Regions from separate parts of the Pseudomonas sp. R1-1 genome, predicted to be linked through region 2. Evidence: predicted binding sites of a transcription regulator. Region 2 holds the regulator's gene; the other holds the start of a gene.
The links. Region 2 encodes FliA, which starts transcription of late flagellar genes. Its sites were predicted from a motif close to CTAAAGTTTNNNNNNNNNNNGCCGNTAA; they were not measured.
Positions count from the first base shown of each region.

Region 1: the regulator FliA is predicted to act here: its motif matches at 1,897-1,924, upstream of J3P75_RS09820 (methyl-accepting chemotaxis protein).

Region 1 is NZ_CP071663.1:2,145,017-2,148,432, reverse strand. It holds gene J3P75_RS09820 (methyl-accepting chemotaxis protein) at 170-1,852, opposite strand; gene J3P75_RS09815 (Na+/H+ antiporter family protein) at 2,104-3,416, opposite strand, start outside.
Region 2 is NZ_CP071663.1:4,452,444-4,455,859, forward strand. It holds gene J3P75_RS19945 (protein phosphatase CheZ) at 1-743, opposite strand, end outside; gene J3P75_RS19950 (chemotaxis response regulator CheY) at 761-1,132, opposite strand; gene fliA (RNA polymerase sigma factor FliA) at 1,300-2,040, opposite strand; gene fleN (flagellar synthesis regulator FleN) at 2,037-2,867, opposite strand; gene flhF (flagellar biosynthesis protein FlhF) at 2,984-3,416, opposite strand, start outside.

The DNA.
Region 1 (3,416 bases), 2.3 Mb from region 2:
AGAGGGAGAGGGGACCGATTGGGGGATATTGGGAGAATACGCCGATCTGAGAGTCCGGTATTGAATCCGTAATCAACTCGTTTTTTCAGGCCGCCGTCTGACGCAAGACACCCCGGTCGGTCCCCTCTCCCTCCGGGAGAGGGCTAGGGTGAGGGCTGCTTTTCAAGCGTCAGATCCGGAACTGCCCCACCAGCTTGCCCAACCGCTGCCCCAACTCCGCCAGACTGCGCGAGGTCTGCGCGCCCAATTGCGTTTCATCGGCAACGCTGTCCACCGCCACTGCAATCTGGTGCACGCTGCGGTTGATCTCTTCTGCCACCGCCGTCTGCTCTTCGGCGGCGCTGGCGATCTGTGCGTTCATCGAGTTGATTGTCGCGATCAGCTCAGCCATGGCATCCAGCGATGCCCCGGCCTGATTGGCCTGCTGTGACGTGCCATCACCGGCCTCGCTGGAGCGGCGCATGGCCTCAACGGCCTGCTGCGTGCCAGCTTGCAGGCGGTCGATCATGCCTTGAATTTCCTGGGTGCTGATCTGCGTGCGGCTGGCCAGCGCACGGACCTCATCGGCGACCACGGCAAAACCACGCCCGGCCTCACCCGCCCGCGCCGCTTCGATTGCCGCGTTGAGGGCCAGCAGGTTGGTTTGCTCGGCGATTGAGCGAATCACCCCGAGCACACCGACAATCGAGGTCACGTCCTGCTGCAAGCTGTCCAGCGATACGCCGCTGTTGCGAATGTCATCAACCAGCGCATGAATCTGTTTGATGCTGCCGGCCACCACGCGTTTGGCGCTCTGGCCTTCTGCGTCGGTCTGCTGCGCGGCGACGGCGGCGTTCTGCGCGCTCTTGGCAACTTCCTGCGCGGCGGCGGACATCTCGTTGATGGCGGTGGCGACCTGATCGGTCTCGTGACGCTGACGCTCCATTGCCTGATCCGAGCGCTGCGCCTGATCCGACACCTGAGTCACCAGCCCGGTCAGTTGTGTGGTCATCTCGGTGATCTGCCGCACCAGGCCGTGGATCTTGTCGACGAAGCGGTTGAACGAGCCGGCCAGTTCGCCGAGTTCATCCTGACTGGTGATATTCAAGCGCCGGGTAAGATCGCCCTCGCCTGCCGCGATGTCATCGAGGTTGGCTTTCATCAGGGTCAGCGGCCGCAGGATGGTATTGGCCAGCAGCATCCCCGCCGCGGCAATCACCAGCAGCACCAGCACCGCCACGCCGACAATGCTCAGCACCACGCCTTGCACGCGTTCCTGCACCTGAGCTTCGACCAGCGCCACTTGCGCTTCGATGCCGTCGAGGTTGACCGAGGTACCGACGGCCATGTCCCACTTGGCCAGGTATTCGGTGTAACCGAGTTTCGGCACCAGCACTTTCGCATTGCCCGGCAGCGGCGAGCTGTATTGCAGGTAGTGAGTACCGTCCTTCGCCACTTTCACTAGACCGAGGTTGACGTAGACGCCATTCGGGTCGCGGTTGTCCTTGAAGCTTTTGCCCACGCCGTCAGGGTCGTTGGCCTTGAACAGGCGCACGATCTCCGAGTCGTAGGCAAAGAAGTAGCCGTCCTTGCCGTAGCGGATGCCCGACAGCAGCTTGATCGCCTGCGCCCGCGCCTCGGTGTCGCCGGGCGCGGCAGCGTCGTACAGCGGTTTGATCGTGGTCATCGCCACGGCGACATAACTTTGCAGAGTGGCTTTGGCGTCGCCGAGCAGGCGCTCGCGGGTCTGTTCGACCTCCTTGCGCGCCTGTTCCTGGAGGATGAACAGTGTGGTCAGGCTGATGACCAGCGCAAAGAGCAATACCGGAAGAACGGCGAGGGACAGGACTTTAGCCTTGAGGCTCAGGCGCATTGTGGGGGCTCACTCTTTTGATTTTGTTGGCGTGGTTAAAGGCTTTAACGGCACGCCAGGGCAAAAGTTGAGTCCGGATCATTCCCTGATCCCCTGCTCGCGAAAGGGTTGGGTTGCATCTGATCGTTCCCACGCTCTGCGTGGGAATGCAGCCCGGGACGCTCTGCGTCCCTTTCAGAAGCCGAACGCGGAGCGTCCGATGAGGCATTCCCACGCAGAGCGTGGGAACGATCAGTGGGTCGGTGACAGGGTCAGAGCACCATCGCGGCCAACCAGCCGAACGCCAGCAGCGGCAGGTTGTAGTGCAGGAAGGTCGGCACCACGGTGTCCCAGATGTGGTGATGCTGGCCGTCGATGTTCAGGCCGGAGGTTGGGCCGAGGGTCGAATCCGAGGCCGGCGAACCGGCGTCGCCCAGCGCACCGGCAGTGCCGACGATGCACACGATGGCCATCGGGCTGAAGCCCAGTTGCACGCACAGCGGCACGAAAATCGCCGCCAGAATCGGCACCGTGGAAAACGACGAGCCGATGCCCATGGTTACCAGCAAGCCCACCAGCAGCATCAACAGCGCGCCGACGCCTTTGCTGTGATTGATCCATGCCGCCGACGATTCAACCAGGGTCTGCACCTGCCCGGTGGCCTTCATCACCTCGGCGAAACCGGAGGCGGCGATCATGATGAAACCGATCATCGCCATCATTTTCATGCCTTCGGTGAACAGGTCATCGGTTTCGCGCCACTTGACGATGCCGGACACCGAGAAGATCAGGAAACCCACCAGCGCACCGATAATCATCGAATCCAGCAGCAACTGCACGACGAACGCCGAGGCGATGGCCACGCCGGCGATCAGCAGACTCAACGGGTTGTAATGCACTGCGGTCTGCTCGACCTGCTCGATTTTTTCCAGGTCATAGACGCGCTTCTTGCGATAACTGATGAACGCCATCGCCAAGCCGAAAACCATGCCCAGCGCCGGAATGCCCATGGCGTGGGTGATGTTGATGCCGCTGATGTCGACGCCGCTGCGCGCAACGTTGGCCAGCAGGATTTCATTGAGGAAGATGTTGCCGAAACCCACCGGCAGGAACATGTACGGGGTGATCAGGCCGAAGGTCATGACGCAGGCGATCAGGCGGCGGTCGAGTTGCAGCTTGGTCAGCACATAGAGCAGTGGTGGCACCAGCAGCGGAATGAACGCAATGTGGATCGGCAGGATGTTCTGCGAAGCAATCGCCACCACCCACAACAGGCCGATCAGCAGCCATTTGACGTTGCCGCCGCCGGTCGAATGCTGCCGGTCAACCATCGCTAGCGCCCTGTCGGCCAGCGCGTGGGCCAGGCCAGACTTGGCGATTGCCACGGCGAAAGCGCCGAGCAACGCGTAGGACAACGCCACGGTCGCACCACCGCCCAGACCACTGTTGAACGCCTTGAGTGTGGCGTCCATGCCCAGGCCACCGGTCAGGCCGCCAACCAGCGCCCCGACGATCAGCGCGATCACCACATGCACGCGGGACAGGCTGAGAATCAGCATGACGCCGACTGCTGCTATGACTGCAT
Region 2 (3,416 bases):
GACACAACGTCTTCTCGTTTATCGGCATGAATCTGCGGACCTTCACCCTGCGAGAGATGTTTTTGTGGATCTTTTTCGGCAAGCATCGCAGCACGGTCATGTTCGATGCCCGCAAAGCGGTCGACCTGACTGGCCATGAGGACGAGTTTGAGCAGATTGCTTTCGACTTCGGTGACCAGTTGGGTCACGCGCTTGATCACCTGACCGGTGAGGTCCTGGTAATCCTGGGCCAGCAGGATGTCGTTGAGATTGCTCGACACCGCACGGTTGTCCGTGCTGCTGCGTGACAGAAAACCGTCGACCCGGCGCGCCAGCTCGCGGAACTCTTCAGCCCCGACCTCGCGACGCATGAAGCGACCCCAATCGGCGCTCAACGTCTGGGCTTCATCGGCCAGACTGTTGACCACCGGTGTGGCGCTTTCCACCAGATCCATGGTGCGGTTGGCCGCGGCTTCCGTCAGCTTGACCACATAGCCCAGGCGTTCGGTGGCGTCGGTGATTTGCGACACTTCCTCGGCCTGCGGCATGTGCGGATCGATCTGGAAATTGACGATCGCACTGTGCAGTTCACGCGTGAGCTTGCCCACTTCCTGATACAGGCCACGGTCACGGGTCTGATTGAGCTCATGGATCAGTTGCACCGCGTCGCCGAACCTGCCCTTTTCAAGGCTTTCGACCAGTTCGACCGCGTGTTTTTTCAGGGTCGATTCAAAATCGCCCTGTGAAGATTCGTTATGCTCCATAGCTCCCCCGCGCGTTCTCAGCCGATGCGTTCGAAAATCTTCTCGATTTTGTCTTTCAACGCCTGAGCCGTGAAAGGTTTGACCACGTAGCCGTTCACACCGGCCTGAGCGGCTTCGATGATCTGCTCGCGCTTGGCTTCAGCGGTCACCATCAGCACCGGCAGGTGCTTGAGTTTTTCATCGGCGCGCACGTGGCGCAGCAGGTCGATACCGGTCATGCCCGGCATGTTCCAGTCCGTTACCAGAAAGTCGATGCTGCCGCTGTTGAGGACCGGAATGGCGGTTACGCCATCATCGGCCTCGACGGTGTTGGTGAACCCAAGATCGCGCAGCAGGTTCTTGATGATCCGCCGCATCGTTGAGAAGTCATCAACGATGAGGATTTTCATGTCTTTGTTCAATTCGACCTCCAAGCAGTCTTAAACGCGCCCAGCACCTGGACGCGCCACTTCAATCAATTGGCGCAGCACTTAAAGTTTGTCTGGAGCACAACGGATCGAGACCGGCGCCGTTCATCACCGCACCAGCCTCGTTTCGCAGTGTCCCCACACTGCCTTCAGCGCGCTCGCCACTCCCCCAAACGCCCCCGCAAACGGGCCGCGCACTGGCTGTGTAACTGGCTGACCCGCGATTCACTGACGCCAAGGACTTCACCGATTTCCTTGAGGTTCAGCTCTTCGTCGTAGTACAGCGCCAACACCAGTCGCTCACGCTCCGGCAAATTGGCAATCGCGTCCGCCAGCGCGGCCTGGAAGCGTTCATCTTCCAGATCGCGTGACGGCTCCATATGAGCACTGGCGCCATCCTCGTGCAGCCCTTCGTGTTCGCCGTCCTGCAAGAGGTCGTCGAAACTGAACAGGCGGCTGCCCAAAGTGTCATTCAGAATCCCGTAATAATCGTCGAGACTCAATTGGAGTTCGGCCGCAACCTCGTGATCTTTAGCGTCACGGCCGGTTTTAGCTTCAATCGAGCGAATCGCGTCGCTGACCATCCGGGTATTGCGGTGGACCGAGCGTGGCGCCCAGTCCCCTTTGCGCACTTCATCGAGCATCGCGCCGCGGATTCGAATGCCCGCGTACGTTTCGAAACTGGCGCCCTTGCTGGCGTCGTATTTGGTCGACACTTCGAGCAGGCCGATCATCCCGGCCTGGATCAGGTCTTCGACCTGCACACTGGCCGGCAACCGTGCCAGCAAGTGATAGGCAATGCGCTTGACCAGTGGCGCGTAACGCTCGATCAACTCGTACTGCGCGTCACGCGCCGACTTCTTGTAAAGATTCATGCCACTGGCGGTCATATCACAGGCCCTGCGGTTTGCTGCACGAGACGCTCGACGAAAAACTCCAGATGGCCGCGCGGGTTGGCCGGTAGCGGCCAGGTGTCGACCTTCTGCGCGATGGCCTTGAAAGCCAGGGCGCATTTGGAGCGTGGAAAGGCTTCGTAGACGGCGCGTTGTTTCTGCACGGCCTTGCGCACGCTTTCGTCATACGGGACGGCGCCGACATATTGTAGGGCGACGTCAAGGAAACGGTCCGTGACCTTGGTCAACTTGGCGAACAGGTTGCGCCCTTCCTGCGGGCTCTGCGCCATGTTGGCGAGGACGCGGAAGCGGTTCATGCCGTAATCGCGGTTGAGCAATTTGATCAGTGCGTAGGCGTCGGTGATCGAGGTCGGCTCGTCACATACCACCAGCAACACCTCCTGCGCGGCGCGGACGAAACTGACCACCGAGTCCCCAATGCCCGCAGCGGTGTCGATCACCAGCACGTCGAGATTGTCGCCGATGTCGCTGAACGCCTGAATCAGGCCGGCGTGCTGCGCCGGGCTCAGGTGGACCATGCTCTGCGTGCCGGACGCCGCCGGCACGATGCGAATCCCGCCCGGGCCCTGCAACAGCACGTCGCGCAGTTCACAGCGGCCTTCGATCACGTCGGCCAGCGTGCGTTTGGGGGTCAGCCCCAGCAGAACGTCGACGTTCGCCAGACCGAGGTCGGCGTCCAGCAGCATGACCCGACGGCCAAGCTCTGCCAGCGCCAGCGACAAGTTCACTGACACGTTAGTCTTGCCGACGCCACCTTTGCCGCCGGTCACCGCGATCACCTGTACGGGATGCATGCTGCCCATGTTATTTCTTTACCTTGTCTTGCATAGACGGAGGCCACATTACTGGCTGCGCGTTCCGGATCGGAACAATGCGTGGCAGACCATCGATGTAGGTACAAAAACTGTTCATGATTACCTCAGCCAACCTGCTTGGTCGGGCTGTGATAGATATCAGCGAACATGTCAGCCATGGCTTCTTCGCTGGGTTCTTCCTGCATTTGCACGCTGACGGCGCGGCTGACCAGTTGATGACGGCGCGGCAGATGCAGATCATCCGGAATCCGTGGGCCATCGGTCAGGTACGCGACCGGCAATTCATGACTGATCGCCAGGCTCAACACTTCACCAAGACTGGCTGTTTCATCCAGTTTAGTCAGAATGCAGCCGGCCAGCCCGCAACGCTTGTAACTATGATAAGCGGCGGTTAGAACCTGTTTCTGGCTGGTGGTTGCCAGGACCAGATAATTTTTTGAGCGAATGCCCCGCCCGGCCAGGCTTTCCAGCTGCATGCGCAGCGCCGGATCGCTGGCCTGCAGGCCGGCGGTATCGATCAGCACCACGCGCTTGCGC